DNA from 2 places in the Cupriavidus sp. 05L310 genome. Region 2 is predicted to be linked to the other one. Evidence: predicted binding sites of a transcription regulator. Region 2 holds the regulator's gene; the other holds the start of a gene.
What was found. Region 2 encodes FliA, which starts transcription of late flagellar genes. Its sites were predicted from a motif close to CTAAAGTTTNNNNNNNNNNNGCCGNTA; they were not measured.

Region 1: a site for FliA is predicted at 1,650-1,676, ahead of AC1DS6_RS17460 (flagellin N-terminal helical domain-containing protein). Genes of this name have one in related genera too.

What each region holds. Positions count from the first base shown of each region.
Region 1 is NZ_JBFTOX010000022.1:37,548-45,999, reverse strand. Features, by position in the region: gene AC1DS6_RS17460 (flagellin N-terminal helical domain-containing protein) at 1-1,552, opposite strand, end outside; gene AC1DS6_RS17455 (RNA chaperone Hfq) at 1,814-2,137, opposite strand; gene AC1DS6_RS17450 (methyl-accepting chemotaxis protein) at 3,086-5,146, shown strand; gene AC1DS6_RS17445 (MDR family MFS transporter) at 5,452-6,936, shown strand; gene AC1DS6_RS17440 (DUF190 domain-containing protein) at 6,958-7,299, opposite strand; gene AC1DS6_RS17435 (tripartite tricarboxylate transporter substrate binding protein) at 7,650-8,452, shown strand, end outside.
Region 2 is NZ_JBFTOX010000006.1:16,166-24,617, reverse strand. Features, by position in the region: gene flgE (flagellar hook protein FlgE) at 1-891, opposite strand, end outside; gene AC1DS6_RS05280 (flagellar hook assembly protein FlgD) at 925-1,596, opposite strand; gene flgC (flagellar basal body rod protein FlgC) at 1,610-2,017, opposite strand; gene flgB (flagellar basal body rod protein FlgB) at 2,025-2,438, opposite strand; gene flgA (flagellar basal body P-ring formation chaperone FlgA) at 2,659-3,378, shown strand; gene flgM (flagellar biosynthesis anti-sigma factor FlgM) at 3,538-3,840, shown strand; gene AC1DS6_RS05255 (flagella synthesis protein FlgN) at 3,894-4,352, shown strand; gene AC1DS6_RS05250 (flagellar protein FlhE) at 5,102-5,530, opposite strand; gene AC1DS6_RS05245 (RNA polymerase sigma factor FliA) at 5,527-6,243, opposite strand; gene AC1DS6_RS05240 (MinD/ParA family ATP-binding protein) at 6,283-7,101, opposite strand; gene flhF (flagellar biosynthesis protein FlhF) at 7,105-8,452, opposite strand, start outside.

The sequences.
Region 1 (8,452 bases), on a different contig from region 2:
ACAGGTTGGTGATGGTCGTGCCAAGGTTGGCGATGGTGGAATCCAGACGGTTCTGGATCGCACCCAGCGAGCTGCGCAGCTTGTCAACCATCGACAGGGCCTTGTCGAGGACGTCCAGCGGATTGGCGGTGGAGGTCTTACCGCTCGTAGCGTTGAGGGTGAACTTCCCAGCGTTCGCCGAGTCTTCATATACCGCGTTCGCCGAGCCATCGGTCACCTGGCCGTTGCTGTGAACGAACAGCTTCTCGGCCGTGTTGGTGGTAAGCGCGCCGTTCATATCAACATTGACCGGGTTACCACCCGTCGTAACCGCACCGCCAGCTGCGGTGATGTAGGTAGCGCCACCGAGCACCGTAGTGATTGCATTGGCGCCGTTGCTTGCTTGAACCTGAGTTGTCAGGGCTGCCGCCGAGATATGCAGATTAGTCGCATTTGCCGTCGCAACGCCGCCAGTGAACGCGTAGCTGGGAGCGTTGGCCGCGTTGCCCACGGTGATTGAGCTCAACTTACCGGCTGCACCCGATGTGCCGATTGCCTTGATCAGGTCGCCAGCGCCGCCGCCGTTGTTGATATCCGCCTGCGTGAGGGTGCCGGCCAGATCGTTCTCGGTCAGGTTGCCTGCAGCGTCCACAAACAGCTTGTTACCGCTGGTGGCCGAGGTCAGCATGCCATTGCTGTCAATGTTGGCGGAAACCGCTTGATTGTTGCCGATTTTGATCGACACATTGGTAACGTTCCCAGCAGCCGGCTTCAGGTCGCTCGAGATGCGCGCGGCAGTACGTGCCGTGTCGGCAAAGGAGAAGTCCGTGCCGTTATAGGTGTAGTTTGCGATGGTGGCAATGCCGGCGTCGTTGACCGTATCACCAGTAGCAACCTTGCCGAGCACATTGGCCAGCGTGGCGCTGTCAGCGCCAGTGTAATTCTTGGAGTAGGCGGTGGTGCCGTTGGTCGTTGCGCCTGCGGTAAAGCCGGCTGCCAGCAGGTCCTGGCTGGTAGCGGCCGTATTCGGCGTGCCGGTGCCAGACACGTTGAAGCCGGTCATGTTCAGCGTCTTCGTGCTGATTTCCTGCAGATTCACCGAGATGGTCTGGCCGTCGCTGGCGCCAACTTGAATGTTCAGGGGCTTTGCCGAGCCAGACAGTACCTTGACGCCGTTGAAGTCGGTCTGCGTGGAGATGCGGTTGATTTCGTCCATGCGCTGGCCGATTTCATCCTGGATCGACTTCAGGTCGTCTGCCGAATTCGAACCAGTCGCTGCTTGCACCGACAGGGTACGGATACGTTGCAGGTTGTTCGTGACTTCGGTCAGCGCGCCTTCAGTCGTTTGCGCCAGCGAGATGCCGTCGTTAGCATTTTGCTTGGCTTGGGTCAGGCCGTTGATGTTGGCGGTGAAGCGGTTGGCAATGGCCAGGCCGGCTGCGTCGTCCTTGGCGCTGTTGATGCGCAGGCCCGACGACAGGCGTTGAATCGCCGTGTTCAGTTGCGATTGCGATGCATTCAGGTTGTTCTGAGTCATCAGAGACAACGAATTGGTATTAATGACTGACGCCATGGTACGACTCCTATATGCAGTGATTTATGCAGTCCGGCGGGTGCCGTAACGTTGGCTGACTGCGTTGCAGTGCGTGTAGTGCCTCCGTTGTTAGGGTTATCGACCGGGGCGGGAAAAGATTTAGTGTGATCTTTGGGGCAATGTGCAGAAGTTTTTTCGCGGATAGCTTCCGAGCGGCTCTGGGGGTGGCTGATGCGGGCGGGGCCATCGCACGAAAGCTGCGCCGCTTGTGCGCACAACCGGCTGGCGCGCCCTCCCTGGTTATCTCCGCTTGCGGGTCCGTGGCGTATACAAACTCACAAACTCCGGCGAAGTCTCCGCCCCGGGCACCGCCGCCATGGCCTCCGGCGCATGGGCGGGCGTGATCACGGCAATGGCGTGCTTGTAGACGACTTGCGGCTGCGGGTCCCGCGGCGATTCCGCCAGCAGCACCATATAGTTGTCCGAGGCCACGATCACGCCGTGCAGGCGAATGCCGCTCGACAGGTGTACGACGACAGGGCTGTGGCTGGCGCTGAGCGTGGAGAACTGCAGCTGCTGCAGTTGCCTGCTCGGACGGGTGATCCTGGTTTCCTTCTTGTTCACAACGTCTCCGGAAGAGCCCGCACGGGTTCTGGCGGCTGGCAAGGGTCCAATATATGGGCCCGGGCAATAGGGGTGTTACAGCACGGCCTGGGGCGGGCTGCGGCGTGGCCTGGGTGCGGCGGGGGATGAAATATCCGCTCTCTGTGCTGGCGCTGGATCTGGCTGCATGGATCACGTCCGGCCCCGACGTGTGTCCGGGCGGTGGCTCCGATGCTGCCCCGCAAACGTTGGCGGTAGGGGCAGCCGGAAAAGACGGGGGTACTTCAGGCGCGAGAGTAACAAAATTTTACAAATCGGAACGGTTGGGGGGGCGCACCTGAGATGGAGGGTTTCCTCTAATAAAACTCTTGCGTCACATGCTGCGGTTTGCCTTGTTTGCACTTGTGCGGCAAGTCCCAACGTCACCAGCGCCCGCAACCCCCGTTCAGCATAGGTTTGCGGGCGGCAAGGTGACCCTGGCCTGCAGTTGCGATGTTTTCCATGCCGCCCATTCGTCACTTGAATGGCGTCGCCAGCACTTTTTCTATCAGAGTTATCCCTGATAGAAATTGGATTTACACCTCATGTAAGCAGGTTTATATTCGCTAACGAGCCTTTCGGCTCATAGCAGTCCTGGAAAGCCTACGAGCACCCCGCGCGTGGGCTTCTTTTTTTGCGTACCCACTTGTTTTGTTGTGCGCCTTTGGTTGCATGCGCCGCTGGCAGCACTTCAGAGCGCCTGGTTAACATTAGACGACAGGTCGCATCCCGCCAATCGTTCGAATTGCCGGGCTTTTCCCCCTCATATTTCGTTTTGTTCCCGTATTTTCCGTTTTCTTCGGAAATGTCTTAACTTAGCCCTCAAGCTTGCCCCGCTCCCTGCCGTTAAGCCCGCGGTGCGGCGTCGTCCCGGAAATCTGTCCGGGGCGCGGAAAAGCGCGCGCGACGAGAATAAAAGGAGCCGGGAAGATGCGTTGGTTGCGAAGCTTTGGCATTGGGGCGCGCCTGACGGTGGCGTTTTCGCTGGTGGCGTTGCTGCTGGTTGCCGTGGCGGTGCTGGGCATGACGTCCCTGCGCACCATGAACGAATCGATGCGCATCACCGTGGAGGGGCGCTTGTTCAAGGTGCTGGATATCGAGCGCGTCAAGCAGGATGCGTTGCGGATCGGCATTCTGGTGCGGGATGCCACCATGAACGAGGACCCGGTCGCGGTAAAGCGCAATGCCGAGCAGATCGCGGGGCTGCGCGAGAAAATGGGCACCACGCTGGATGAACTTGGGAAGTGGCTGTCCACGTCCGGCAGGCCGGAGACCCGGGAGTTGTATCGCGGGCTGACCGAGGCACGCGCTGCCTATAACGGCCAGCTCGACATGGTGCTGCGCCAGTTGCAGGGTGGCGAGTTCGATGGTGCACGCAGCGCGCTGGTGGCGACGCTGCCGGCGGCGCAGGCGCCATATTTCGACAAACTGAGCGAACTGTCCGAGACCGGACGCAAGGTTGCGCTGGCTGCCGTGCAGGAGGCGAACGCCAGTTATGAGACGGCCCGCAACCTGCTGCTGGGCCTGGCCGCCGTCGCGGTGGCCCTGGCGGCGGCCCTGGGCATTGGCATCACGCGCTCGATCACGCGACCGGCTCGCCATGCGCTGGAAGCGGCACAGGCGCTGGCGCACGGCAACCTGACGTACGCGATCCAGGTGCAGAACGATGACGAAATGGGCCGCATGCTGGGCGCGCTGGAGCGCGCTTTTGGCCAGTTGGCGGCACTGGTGCACGGCATCCAGGGCGCGACCCGCTCCATCGGTGGCGCTACCCGGGAAATCGCCAGCGGCAATACCGATCTTTCCCAGCGCACCGAAGAACAGGCTGCCTCGCTTGAGCAGACTGCGGCCTCGATGGAGCAGCTGACCTCCACGGTCAAGCAGAATGCCGCGAACGCGCGCCATGCCAACGAACTGGCGGTGAGTGCCTCGGGCGTGGCGATCGAGGGCGGGCGCGCCGTGCGTGGCGTGGTCGAGACCATGCAGCATATTTCGCAATCGTCGGCCAAGGTGGCCGAGATCGTGGGCGTGATCGAGGGGATTGCCTTCCAGACCAATATCCTGGCACTGAACGCAGCGGTGGAAGCCGCCCGTGCCGGCGAGCAGGGACGAGGCTTCAGCGTGGTGGCGGCCGAGGTGCGCAGCCTGGCCCAGCGCTCTTCGTCGGCAGCCAAGGAAATCGGGCAACTGATCAGTGGCTCGGTGGGTCAGGTGGCCCATGGCGCCAAGCAGGTAGAGGACGCGGGCCGCACCATGGACGATATCGTCGGGGCGGTGAAGCGCGTGACCGACATCATGGGCGAGATCGCCGCCGCAAGCGAAGAGCAGTCGTCCGGCATCGAGCAGGTCAACCTCGCCATCAGCCAGATGGAAAGCGTGACGCAGCAGAATGCCGCGCTGGTGGAGCAGGCCGCCGCCGCCGCCGAGAGCCTGCAGCAGCAGGCCGCCGGGCTGGTGGATGAAGTGTCCCGCTTCCAGGTGGCTCCGGAAGAAGCGCATGCGCAGCCGCGCCAGGCGGTACGGGAACCGGCGCGCATGCCGGTGCCGCAAGCGGTACCGGTAGCACGCGTGGCGCCGGCCGCCCCGCGTCCGGCGCCACATCCTTCCGCTGGCGCCAGGAGCCATCCGGCGGCACGCCAGGGCACGGCGCGCCCGGTCCGGACCGGCAGCGCCGCACCGGTGAAGCCAGCCGTGCAGGCAGCACCTTCAGCACCCGCGGCCCCGGCCGCTGGCGCCAAGGCAGCCACCCGGCCCGCGGTGGCGGCACCGCGCACCGGCGCGGCCGGCACTACCCGCGCCCCTGCGCTGCCCAGCAAGGCCCGTGCTCCGGTGGTGCACCAGAAGCGCGAACCCGTGCTGGTGTCCAAGCCGCTGCCGGCCGCGCGCGCGGCCCGGCCCGCCGTAGCAGCGGCACCCGCGCCGCGCCGCGCCGCGCGCACGCCGGCCGCTGGCGGCCTCGCCGTGGCCAATGGCGACTGGGAATCCTTCTGAGTTCTGCCGCGCCGTCCTGGCGCGGAGCCCGGCAAGCCTGCCGGCGGCGGCTGCAAGGCGAAAGGCTTAGGCCTACAATATCGCCCTTGTATACAAAAAACAGACAGGAGCGATGTCGCCCGTTCGCGGCGGCATCGCACTCCGTGTCCCTCGCCGTGCGTTCTCTCTCCCGCCAGCCCATGCCCGCCGTCTCCCCGCCATCCTCCCCCTCTCTGTCCGCAGCATCCCCGGCCCCCGGCACGGGGGAGGCTGGCAGCCACGGCCATGCAGCGTCCGGGCTCCCTGCCGTGCCGCCGGTGCCGGTGATGCAGGTCATCTTCGGCCTGATGCTGGCCATCCTGCTGGGGGCGCTCGAGCAATCGATCGTCGCCGTGGTGCTGCCTGAGATCGCGTTGCAGCTCAACGGCTTCGAGGAGATGGCGTGGGTGGTTTCGGCCTACCTGGTGGCTTCGACGGTGGTGACGCCGATCTACGGCAAGCTGTCGGACGTGCTGGGGCGGCGCTCGGTGCTGTCGTTTGCCATCGTGCTGTTCCTGCTGGCCTCGGTGTTCTGCGCGCTGGCGCAGACCATGCCGCAGCTGATCGTCGCGCGCATCCTGCAAGGGCTGGGCGGCGGCGGCCTGATCTCGGTGTCGCAAGCCACCATCGCAGATGTGGTACCGCTGCGCGACCGTGGCCGCTACCAGGGTTACGTGAGCGGCGTGTGGGCCGTGGCCAGCATGGCCGGCCCGGTGATCGGCGGCTACCTGGCGCACTACCTGTCGTGGCGCTGGATTTTCTGGATCAACCTGCCGCTGGCGCTGGTCGCGCTGGTGGTGGTCCGCCGCGCGCTCAAGCACCTGCCGGCGGGCGGGCGCCGCCATCGCATCGATTACCTTGGCGCGCTGCTGTTCGGAGGTGGCCTGACCGGCGTGCTGGTGTTCCTGACCCGGCTTGGGCAGGGCCATTCGGCCGCGACGCCGCAGACCGTTGGCCTGCTGGCGGCAGGCCTGGCCGCCATGGTGCTGTTCGTGTGGCAGGAGCGGCGGGTCAGCGACCCGATGATCCCGCTGGCCATGCTGCGCGTGCCGACGGTCGCGATCTGCTGCATCACGCTGTTCCTGTGCTTTTTCCAGTTGATCGCCATGTCCGTGCTGCTGCCGCTGCGCTTCCAGGTGGTGGGCGGCGTGCAGGCTGACACGGCCGCGCTGCGGCTGGTGCCGTTGACGCTGGCCATCCCGTTCGGGGCGTTTTTTTCGGGGCGGCTGATGTCATGGAGTGGCCGCTACAAGCCGCTGCAACTGGTGGGCTCGCTGGTCGCGCCGCTGGCGATCGTGTCGTTGGCGTTCGTCGATCCGCATGCGGTTGTGCTGACCGGGCTGGTGATGGTGACGCTCGGGCTGGCCATCGGGCTGCAATTGCCCAGCGGGCTGGTGGCCACCCAGAACGCCGTGCCCGCGCACCAGGTGGGCGTGGCCACGGCGCTGACCGCCTTCTCGCGCATGCTGGGCGGCGCGGTCGGCGTGGCGGTGCTGACCACGGTGCTGATCGCGCTGTTGCGCCGTGGCGGCATGGGCGTATCGGACCTGGGCGGCGGCGAAGACATCCTCATGAGCATGTTCCACCGTGCCATGACAGGCGGCGATACGGCCGATGCGGGCGCGGTGCGCGCCGCCGCCGAAGCGGCGTTCCGCACCCTGTTCCTGCTGAGCGCCGCCGTGTCGCTGATGGCGCCATTCCTGGTGGCGCGCCTGCCGGAAGCCGCCTTGCGCGGCAGCACGAGCACCAGCGTGGCGGCGAGCATCGATTAAGGCGGGCGGCCGCCGGCGAGTTCAGGGGCGGGCCTGCGCGCCTGGCGCGCCTTTCCCCAGGAAGCCGAACTCCACCGGCGTCTTGGCGTAGAACACCTGGACGTCTTCCTCGGCCAGCCGGTCGAACAAACGCTGCACCTCCTCTTCCGTGGCAATCACGGTGATTTCTTCCGGCCGGTCGGCCAGTTCCAGGAAATGCCAGGTGTGAAAGCGGCGGTCATGGCCGATGCCCTCGGCCGCCACCGTGTGCGTGGCGCCGCGGATATGCAGGTCCCTCAGAACCTGCAGCAACCAGTGCGACAACTGCTTGCCGTGGTGACGCCGGTTCTCGATGGTGAACAGCGTGAGCTGGAAGCCTTGCACGATAACCTCCCGTGCGCGCCCCGCAACGGCGTCCGCGTGCCGCGACCGTGGCATGGACGGTTGTCGTGTCAGGGTGCTGTTTCCAGTTTAGGCCAGCCGCCGCGCGCACCATTGCGGGCGCACCGGACTTCACTAGTGCGGCCGGTTCCCTGATGCACCACGCGAACCTGGGGATAACCCTAGTCTCTTCCTCTGCAGGGACGGGCTATATTTTCTTTTGTTTCAATAGAAGAGCCATGTTTCTTTAGTGAAACAAAATATCTTCGTTGCGGCATCACCAATACCCCAGACTCTTGAGCAGGCCTTCCGAAGTGCAATATCCGAAGAGTGAAGAAAAGATCGCGCGCGCGATGCGCGGGACGGCGCTCGCGTGCCTGGCGATTGCCGGCCTGTGGCAAGGCGTTGTTCCGGCCGCGCGTGCCGCCGGGACGGATGCGGCCAGCAGTTGCAGCGCACTGCGCATAGTCGTGCCGTTCCCCGCAGCCGGCCCGGCGGACCTGTTGGCGCGCACGCTCGCGCAAGGCCTCCACCAGCGGCGCGGCGTCACCGTGGTGGTCGACAACAAGCCTGGCGCCAACGGCAATATCGGCATCGACGCCGTGCGCCGCGCCGCGGGCGACGGCTGCACGCTGCTGGTCGCGCCTGCCGGCAACCTGACCATCAATCCCACGCTGTTCCCCGCGCTTGCCTACAACGTGGAGCGGGACTTCCGCCCGGTCTCGCTGCTGGCGAGTTCGCCCAATGTGCTGGCGGTGCATCCCTCGGTGCGGGCCGGTTCGGTGCAGGAGCTGGTGGCGCTGGCGCAGCGCGCCAATCCGCCGCTAGGCTATGCCAGTCCCGGCGTGGGCAGTGGCCTGCACCTGGCGGGCGAGCTGTTCCGCCAGCAGACGGGCATCGCATTGCTGCATGTCCCTTATAAGGGCACCACGCAGGCGCTTAACGATGTGGTGGGCGGGCAGGTGCCGATCCTGTTCGGCACGCTGCCCACGCTGGCGCCGTTTATCCGCTCCGGCGCGTTGCGTGCACTGGCCGTCACCCAGGCCGCGCGCTCTCCCGCGGCGCCTGCCATCCCGTCCCTGGCGGAGCAGGGCGTGCGTGGCATCGAGGTCAGCTCCTGGTATGCGCTGCTGCTGCCGCGCGCCACCCCGGCGCC
Region 2 (8,452 bases):
GGTATAGCCGTTCTGGACAGGCGGTTTGGTATCGCTGGCGCCGGCGAACTGCGTGGTGCCGGTCAGGTCCATCGCGATGGCCAGCGGAGCCGCGCCGTTGGAAGCCGCAATATTGATGGTGGTGGTAGCACCTGCGCCCGGTACCTGCAGCGTGCCCTTCGAGTCGAACTTCAGCGTGATCGGCGCGCCGACGACATTGCCCGCCGCATCGGTCAGGTTCATCGTCCAGTCGGTGCCACCGCCACCGGCTGCCGGGAACGTGCCCGCGCCGGGGGTACCCGTGGAGAAGTACGCCGTCAGCTGCCTGGCGTTGCCCAGCGAGTCGTACACCGTAACGCCGGAGCTGTAGTTGTACATATTGGACGTAGGCAGCGCCGCCGGCGTGCTGGCGAATGCCGCTCCCGGTACCTTGCTGCCGGAATCCAGGTTGAAGGAAACGCCCAGCGTGGTCGTAGCCTTGGCCGCCATCGTGGTGTTCGGCACGACCAGGGGTTGCGGCTGCACCGCACCGCCGCCGGTCGCGCCTGCCGGATAGCCGCTCAGTTGAAGGCCCTGCGCATTGGTGATGCGGCCGTCTTGCTGGCGCTGGAACTGGCCATTGCGCGAGTAAAAGACTGAGCCCGACGAGTCGGTCAGGCGGAAAAAGCCATTGCCGTTGGTAATCGCCACATCGAGCGCGCTGCCGCTCGATTCGATATTGCCCTGGTTGAATGACTGCACCACCGAGTTCACTGTGGTACCGAGGCCAATCTTGGTACCGGCATACACGTCGGCGAACTGGGCCGTCGATTGCTTGTAGCCGACGGTGTTGGCGTTGGCGATGTTATTGCCGATGACGTCCAGATTCGATGCGGCGGCGTTGATGCCGCTTACCCCTTGACCGAAACCCATGATATTCCCCTAGTTAGCTGATTCGCTGATGTCTTAAAGAATGCGGCGAACGTCGTCGACCGACGCGGTGCGGTCATTGCCGATATCGACGAGCACACCGGTGGAGTCACCGCTGATGCTGTTGACCTTGCCGTACACCAGCGCCACCGGCGTGACATCCTTGCCGTTGGCGGTGGCGGTCACCTTGAAGCTGTAGTCGCCGTCCGCTACCGCGACGCCCGCGTCGTTCTTGCCGTCCCAGGCGATGTCGTGCACGCCGGCAACCTGGCCCTTCATGTCGATGGTGCGCACGGTGTTGCCGTCCTTGTCGAGCACCTGCACGGTGACCGCATCCGCGGTCGCGGGCAGGTCGACACCGATCTTGCCCGGCACGCCGCCCGCCACCGACGTGGCGCTGCCCGGCACCATTACCGTCTTGCCGATCAGTGCCGCGGAGTCCATGGCGCGGCTGGCGCTGACCTGGCCCAGCAGCGTATTCAGCGTGGCGTTCATGGTCTGCATGCCGCTCACCGTGCTGATCTGCGCCAGCTGCGTGGTCAGCTGCGAGTTGTCCATCGGGTTGAGCGGGTCCTGGTTGTTCATCTGGGTGACCAGCATCTTCAGGAAGTTGTTCTGCAGGTCGGCCGCGCTCGCGCTTCCGCTTTGCAGCGTATTGGCAATCCCGGCGGCGCTGGTGTTGTTGCTTGTGGCGGAGGTCGTAGTCATTGCGTATCCCGGTTTACTGACCGATGGTCAGTGTCTTGAGCATCATGTTCTTGGCGGTGTTGAGGACTTCCACGTTGGCCTGGTAGGAACGCGAGGCCGAGATCATGTTGACCATCTCCTCCACCGGGTTGACGTTTGGCATCGTCACGTAGCCGTCGGCGTTCGCCAGTGGATGCGTGGGGTTGTGGACCATGCGCGGCGGCGACGGATCCTCCATCACGCCCTCCACCTGCACGCCCCCGATGTCGCTCTGGCCTGGTGTCGCGGCCAGGCCGAACACCACTTGCTTGGCGCGGTAAGGCTGGCCATTGGGGCCAACGGCGCTGTCGGCGTTGGCGAGGTTGGAGGCGGTCACGTTCAGGCGCTGCGACTGCGCAGCCATGGCCGAACCGGTGACTTCGAAGATGTTCATGGCTGGCATGGTGCGCTCACTGCTGGATGGCTGACAGCATGGTCTTGATCTTGGCGCTCATCACGGTGAGCCCGGATTCGAAATGCACCGCGTTGTCGGCAAAGGCGACGCGTTCGGTATCCATTTCGACCGTATTGCCATCGATACTCGACTGCATCGGGATGCGGTACTCGAGGTTCCTCTCGTCGATCCCCGACGCCGACGCCTGGCCCGGCAAATGCCGCACCGACGTGGTGGACAGCGAAACGCCTTCGGCGCGCTTGCCCCGCTCGACGCTCTGCGCCAGCGTGCTGGAGAAATCAAAGTCGCGCGCCTTGTAGCCGGGTGTATCGGCGTGCGCGATATTGGAGGCAATCACTGATTGCCTCTGGGTCCGCAAGCTCAGCGCTTCTTGCTGGAAGCGCAATGCCGCATCGAGTCTGTCAATCATGTCTGTGTCTCGCTGAAGGGGAGAGCGATGAAGGTCGACCTTTTCAGGTGTGTCATCTTAGGGGCGGCCCCGCCATGCCAATCGCACGAATAGGGCAAAGAAACCTGCGTATTTCGACCCGAGCAAGATTGCAGGGCTGCCTACAATGGGACCCGTTGTCACGCACGTGGCGCCCGCTCCCGCGGCGCGCCCCACGTCGTTTTCTTGCCGGGATACACACATGAACACTCGTTTCCGGGCCGCCGCGGCGCGCGCCCTGCTCTGCGTGCTCGCCGCCAGCGGCACGCTGCCCGGCAGCGCCGGCGCGGCACCACCCTCGCCTTTTACCGAAGACCCGGTGCGTACCGCGGTCGAGCAGTTCCTCGAACGCCAGACCGCCGGCCTGCCCGGCAAGGCCAACATCCAGGTGGTGCCGCCTTCGGGCGGGCGCGCGCCGGATTGCCCGCTTCCCGAACCCTTCCTGCCGCCAGGCGCGTCGCCCTGGGGTCGCGTCTCCGTGGGCGTGCGCTGCGCGGGCGAGCGTCCGTGGACGCGCTATGTCCAGGCGCGCGTGTCGGTGGTTGCCGACTACTATGTGGCAGCGCGCAACCTCATGCCCGGCGAACCCGTCGACGCGGCCGACATGGAAGTCCGCCAGGGCGACCTGGCCTCGCTGCCGCGCGCGGTGGTGACCGATCCCGTGCAAGTGACCGGCGCGGTGGCGGCGAACCGCATCGCCGCGGGCTCGCCGTTGCGGATGGATCTGCTGAAGAAGGCCATTGCCGTACGGCAGGGGCAGAACGTGACCGTGGTGGTGGAAGGCGAATCGTTCCAGCTCAGCAGCGAAGGCAAGGTGATGGCCGACGCGCCGGTGGGCAACAACGTGCAGGTGCGGCTAAAGAACGGTCAGGTAGTCAATGCGCTGGTGCGCAGCGGCGACACGGTGGTGCTGCAACAATAGGGGAACGCGGCAAGCGTGGCCCGTGGGGTTACGCAACCGTCTCATGAGACAATGGCGCGCAGGCTCAGGGCCGGGAAAGCGGGGCTTTCCGACGCCATTTCACCCTAAAGTTTTGCCTGAGCCATCCGATAAGCCAAAGGTACCCAGCAAGGAATTACCGTGAAGATCAATCAGACCACCTCGTCGAGGGCGGGCGACGCCATCGACGGCGCCACGCGCAGCGTGGCCGGCGCCCCCGGGCCGACCACGGCCCCGGATACGTCCAGCGTGCGCGTCAGCCCCCTGTCGGCCCAGGTGCGCGAGATCGGCGCCCGCCTGGTAGAAGATCGTGACGACGATATCGATACCGCCAAGGTCGAGAAAATCCGCCAGGCCATCGCCGAAGGCCGGATCAGGATCGACCCCAGCAAGATCGCCGACGGCCTGCTCGCGTCCCTGCGTGAGCTGAACGGCGGCGCCTGATCCCTGCTGCGCGGCCATTTGTTTAGCCAACCCATACCCACGATAGGCAAGCCATGAGCCAGTCCCTGATCCAGAACCTGCGCCGCGAAACCGAGCTGGCGCAGGAATTCGCCGCCGTGCTCGGCGAGGAAAGAACCATGATCAAGGCCGGCGACTACCAGGCCCTGGCCGGGTTGCTGGAACGCAAGGTCGAACTTGCCGGCTTGCTGAGTGCCTTGACGCGCACCCGCGAGGCACAGATGGGGGCTTTGGGCATTCGCACCGGCGCGGGCGGACAATTGTTCGGGCGGCAGATCGATGCGGGCGTTGAAGCCGCATGGCGGACGCTGGTGTTTGCCGCGCGCACCGCGCGCGATGCCAATGCGCTCAATTCCGCCGTGGTGGACGCGCATCTTGAATTCACCGAAGAAGCGATCCTGGCGCTGCGTCAGCGTGGCGATAATGCGACGCTCTACGGGAAGGATGGACGGACGCAGACTGGGCCGCAAGGGGTCAGCCTGGCCAGCGGCTGATGGTTTCCGGATCTTGATTCCGGATCCGACCTGGACTGCCACTGGTTAGTCCGCAACATCAAGAAGCGGTTCTAGGAACCACCCGGATCAAAGGCCGCTTGGCAACAGAAGGCGACAGCGCATCCCCCTCAGGCCACCCCGGGCAGTGAGGTGAAACCACCTTTGACGTTCACCGGCAGGTATCAACGCTCGGCGAGCGGCAACCGTGCTGCGCGAAGCGAGTCAATGCGCCAATCAGCGGCGTACCTTCGAGATCCCCGACATACAAGCCCGGCCCTTGCGCACCGAACACCGGATTGCTCCAGCGCAACATTGGACAACAGCGCTCCCGTCAAACCCCGAAGGCTCTAAGGCTCGAAACCGTGAAGGAATTGCAAGAAGAAGCGATGCCGCCAGAACCACGATCGGTGTAGCCGTGGGGAGCGCCCGAGGGGCGGGCCACACCCCAACGCGATGCGAAGCGAGCCGTCAAGGTGTACCAGGCCGTATGGGGCGCCTCGGGATCCGGCGAAAAGAGCGGAAAAGAGGGACCCATGTTTGAGTATCCCCTTAAGGCGATGCGAGTTTGGGTCCCGGCCGCTCTTTTCGCTGGATCCCGAGGGGGTGTCGCCCCATCCGGTGCGCTTCTTTGCCTACTTTCTTGGCAAGACAAGAAAGTAGGTCGCCCCCCGCAGGGGGGTGAAACCGCCTTTGACGTTAAGCTTTTGAATTTATGTTTTTATAACCCACCGCCGCCAGCAACAGCAACATCACCTAAAACTAACCGTAACCTGATTCGACTGCCCCAACAACACCGGCATCAGCGCCCCCCGCCCAGGCACCTGAAACGCAAACACAAACCCCTTGGCCGCATCATCCCCGCTAAACGCCTCGGTAAGCCCCTCCGCCCCCGGCAACAACACACAACGCTGCGCATTGCACAAATAAGCCTGCAGCTCATTAGGCGGCGTACTAGCAAAACTATATCGCCACCGCACGGTAGTAATAGCCCCCTCCGCCTGCGGCAAGTAACCGGTAGGCAAGATCGGCGGCGACACCGTACGCAACCCTTTGCCATGCAGCGCAGGCCCGTTCACGGAAGCCGACCAGGAATGCAGCGGCCCGGCGGGCGCGGCCCAGGCCGCGCAGCAGGCCGCGGCCAGCACCGCAGCGCCAAGACGATGGCACCAGCCCCTCATAGCAAGCCGCGCAGCTGCGAACGAAGCCGCGTAATAGCCTGGCTGCGAATCTGGCAGACCCGCGACTCCGTCACCTCCAGCACCGCCCCGATCTCACGCAAATTGAGCTCCTGGTCGTAGCACAACGACAGCACCAGCTTTTCCCGCTCCGGCAGCCGCTCGATGGCACGGATCAGCGCTTCGCGCATGCCGCTTTCCATCAGCACAGTGAGCGGGTTGCCATCGTCGCTGACGCTCAGGTGCCGGTCCAGGAAGTCCTCTTCGCCGGAGCGCTCGAAGTCCTCGTAGTGCAGCAGCTGGCAGCCATAGACTTCATTGAGCAGTGTCTGGTATTCGTCGAGCGGCAGCTCAAGCTCCTGCGCCACTTCGGAGTCGAGCGGCGCGCGGCCCAGCGTTTGCTCCAGGCCGCGCACGGTGCGTTCGATGCGCCGGGTGAACTGGCGCAGGCTGCGCGACTGCCAGTCATTGGCGCGCACCTCGTCAAGCATGGCGCCGCGGATGCGCTGGCTGGCATAGGTCTCGAAACGCGCACCGTGGGTGTCCTCGTAACGCTTGGCGGCATCGAGCAAGCCGATCATGCCAGCCTGGATCAAGTCATCGAGCTGCACGCTGGCAGGCAGCTTGGCTGCCAGTTGCAGGGCGATACGACGCACCAGCGAGGCATGCGCCGTCACGGTGTCGGTCTGTTCGAGCTTTCCCTGAATCGTGTACATGGTGGAATTCTCGTGAGTCCTGGCTGCAGGCCCAGGCGTTTAAGCCAGGGCCGGGGCTGACGGCGCCAGCGGCGCCGTCGGGGTTGAACGGGAATCGGTGGACAAGGGCCAGTTGGCAATGCCCGTGGCGATGCGGCGTAGCGCGGCGGTAGCGGGCGCCGCGGGAAAGGCCTCCACCACGCAGCGGCCTAGTGCCACGCTGCGTTCCACCAGCGGGTCGTACGGCAGGCTGCCGGCGGGGCTCGCCTCGACGCCGAGATACTGGCTGGCGGTGCGCGCCAGGTTGCCCAGCACGGCACTCGCGGCGGCATCGCTGGCGGCGGCGTTGATCACCAGGTGGAAGCGCCGGCAGGCGTACAGGTGATTGAGCCGCTTGATGCAGGCATAGGCGGCCTTGATCGAGGCCGGCTCCGCGCGCAGCACCACAACGAGGTTGTGCGCCGTGCCGGCTACCTGCGACAAGCCGCCGTCTGCGTCGCTGCGGGCATCGGTGAGCACAGTGCGAAAGCCATTCAGCGCCTGCAGTCCGCCACCGGCCTGCGGACTGCCGGGCAACACCGCGATGGTGCCGGCCGGGCGCTTGCCCAGCGCGGCTTCCAGCGTCACGGTGCCGCCCAGCACGGCAGCCAGGGTGCCTTCCGGCATGGCGCCGGCAAGGCGGGTCGCGCGGGCGCCGAAGCGGTCTTCATCGATGAGCAGGACGCGCTCGCCTTGCATGGCGAGTGCGTTGGCCAGCCCCAGGGCCACCGTGGTGGCGCCGGCACCGGCATCGCTCGCGACCACCGCGATGCGGCGCGTGGCGCGGGGCGCCAGCATGCGCCGCAAGCTTTCCGCCTGGTCGGAGGCGAGTGAAGTCACGTCTTATTCTCCCTGCGTCAGCGTTTGCAACACGCGGCTGCCGTTCATGCTCGCTTCGAGCAGGCCGGCGGCGTCGCCGGGATGAAAGGCCTCCTGCGGCGCTTCGTGGGTGGCGGACGGCGTGGCGCGGCCACCTCGGCCGGGGTAGTTCTCCAGCACGCCGAGCAAGGCCAGCAAACGGCCGAGGCCTTCCACCAGCACGGCGGCGGCCGGCATCTGGCGGGCGGGCGCGCGGCCGGTCAGCCGCGCCAGGAACGCGGCGGCGCTGTCGTCGCACGCTTGCTCCAGCCGCAGCGCGGCTACCGCCATCTGCAGGGCGAGCAGACGCGCGCAGGCTTGCGCTTCGGCCAGCGAGGATTCGTTGCCGCCTGCCTGCCCGCCCTGCCCCAGGTGATCCATTGCGTGGCGCAGCGTGCGAAGTTGCGCTTCGCCGGCTTCAGCCCAGCGGGCCCAGCGGGCCAGTTGCACGCCCTCGGCCGACAACGCCGGGTCGCACAGCAGGTAGTGAACCGCTAGCGTCTGGCCGTTCTCGCGATCGACCACGCGCGACACCAGCAGGCCGGCCTCGATGCCGCTCTCGGCGGCGCCGCGCGTGCCACGTGCCTGGCCCTCAAGCACGCGCACCGGCGTTTGCGCGATCCACTGCACGGCGTCGCGGCCGCGATAGTCCATATCTTCCACCGCGTGGAAGGTCAGCGTTTCGGCCAGCGCATCGAGCTTGACGGCCGCGCCACCGCTGACCACGCGCGTGGTCTTGCGCGCGGTGGCAAGCCAGCGCTCGCCGGCTTGCTGCCAGCGCGCCAGCGTGGCGGCGGCGGGCATGGCATCCAGCAGATTGACCACGGTACGGGCGGCGGCGATGGCGGCGCACAGGGTGGCAGCGTCGGCTTCCCATCCGCCTTGCCCGGCTTGCAGCGCCGGGCCGGTGCGGCCGGCGGGCGCGGCGGCGGCCGCCAGCGGCAGGCCGTCGCGGTCAGCCAGCCAGAGCGTGTGTTGCCAGGGGCGCGGCGCGCGGCGCCCTGCCACCGGCGCGGCGACCGTGGCGCTGAGCGAAAGCACGAAACGATCGCAATGGCGGCTCAGGTCGCGGCAGGCGGCTTCGCGCACCTGCTGCGCCATCAGGCGCGGCGAGGGCGCGTTCTCGGTGCGCTGCTGCCAGAGCGAGCGGACCAGCTCGAAGCTGTAGCTGCCAGCGTTCAGCTGCTGGACGCAATCGCCCACCGCGTTGGCGTTGTCGGTCAGCGAGCGCAGCATGCCGTCGGCGCCGCCGGCGCTGGTCGCGCGGGTGGCGTCGCCATCGTCCTGCGCGGGCATGGCACGGCGCGCGGCTTCCGCGTCGGCGAATACGGAG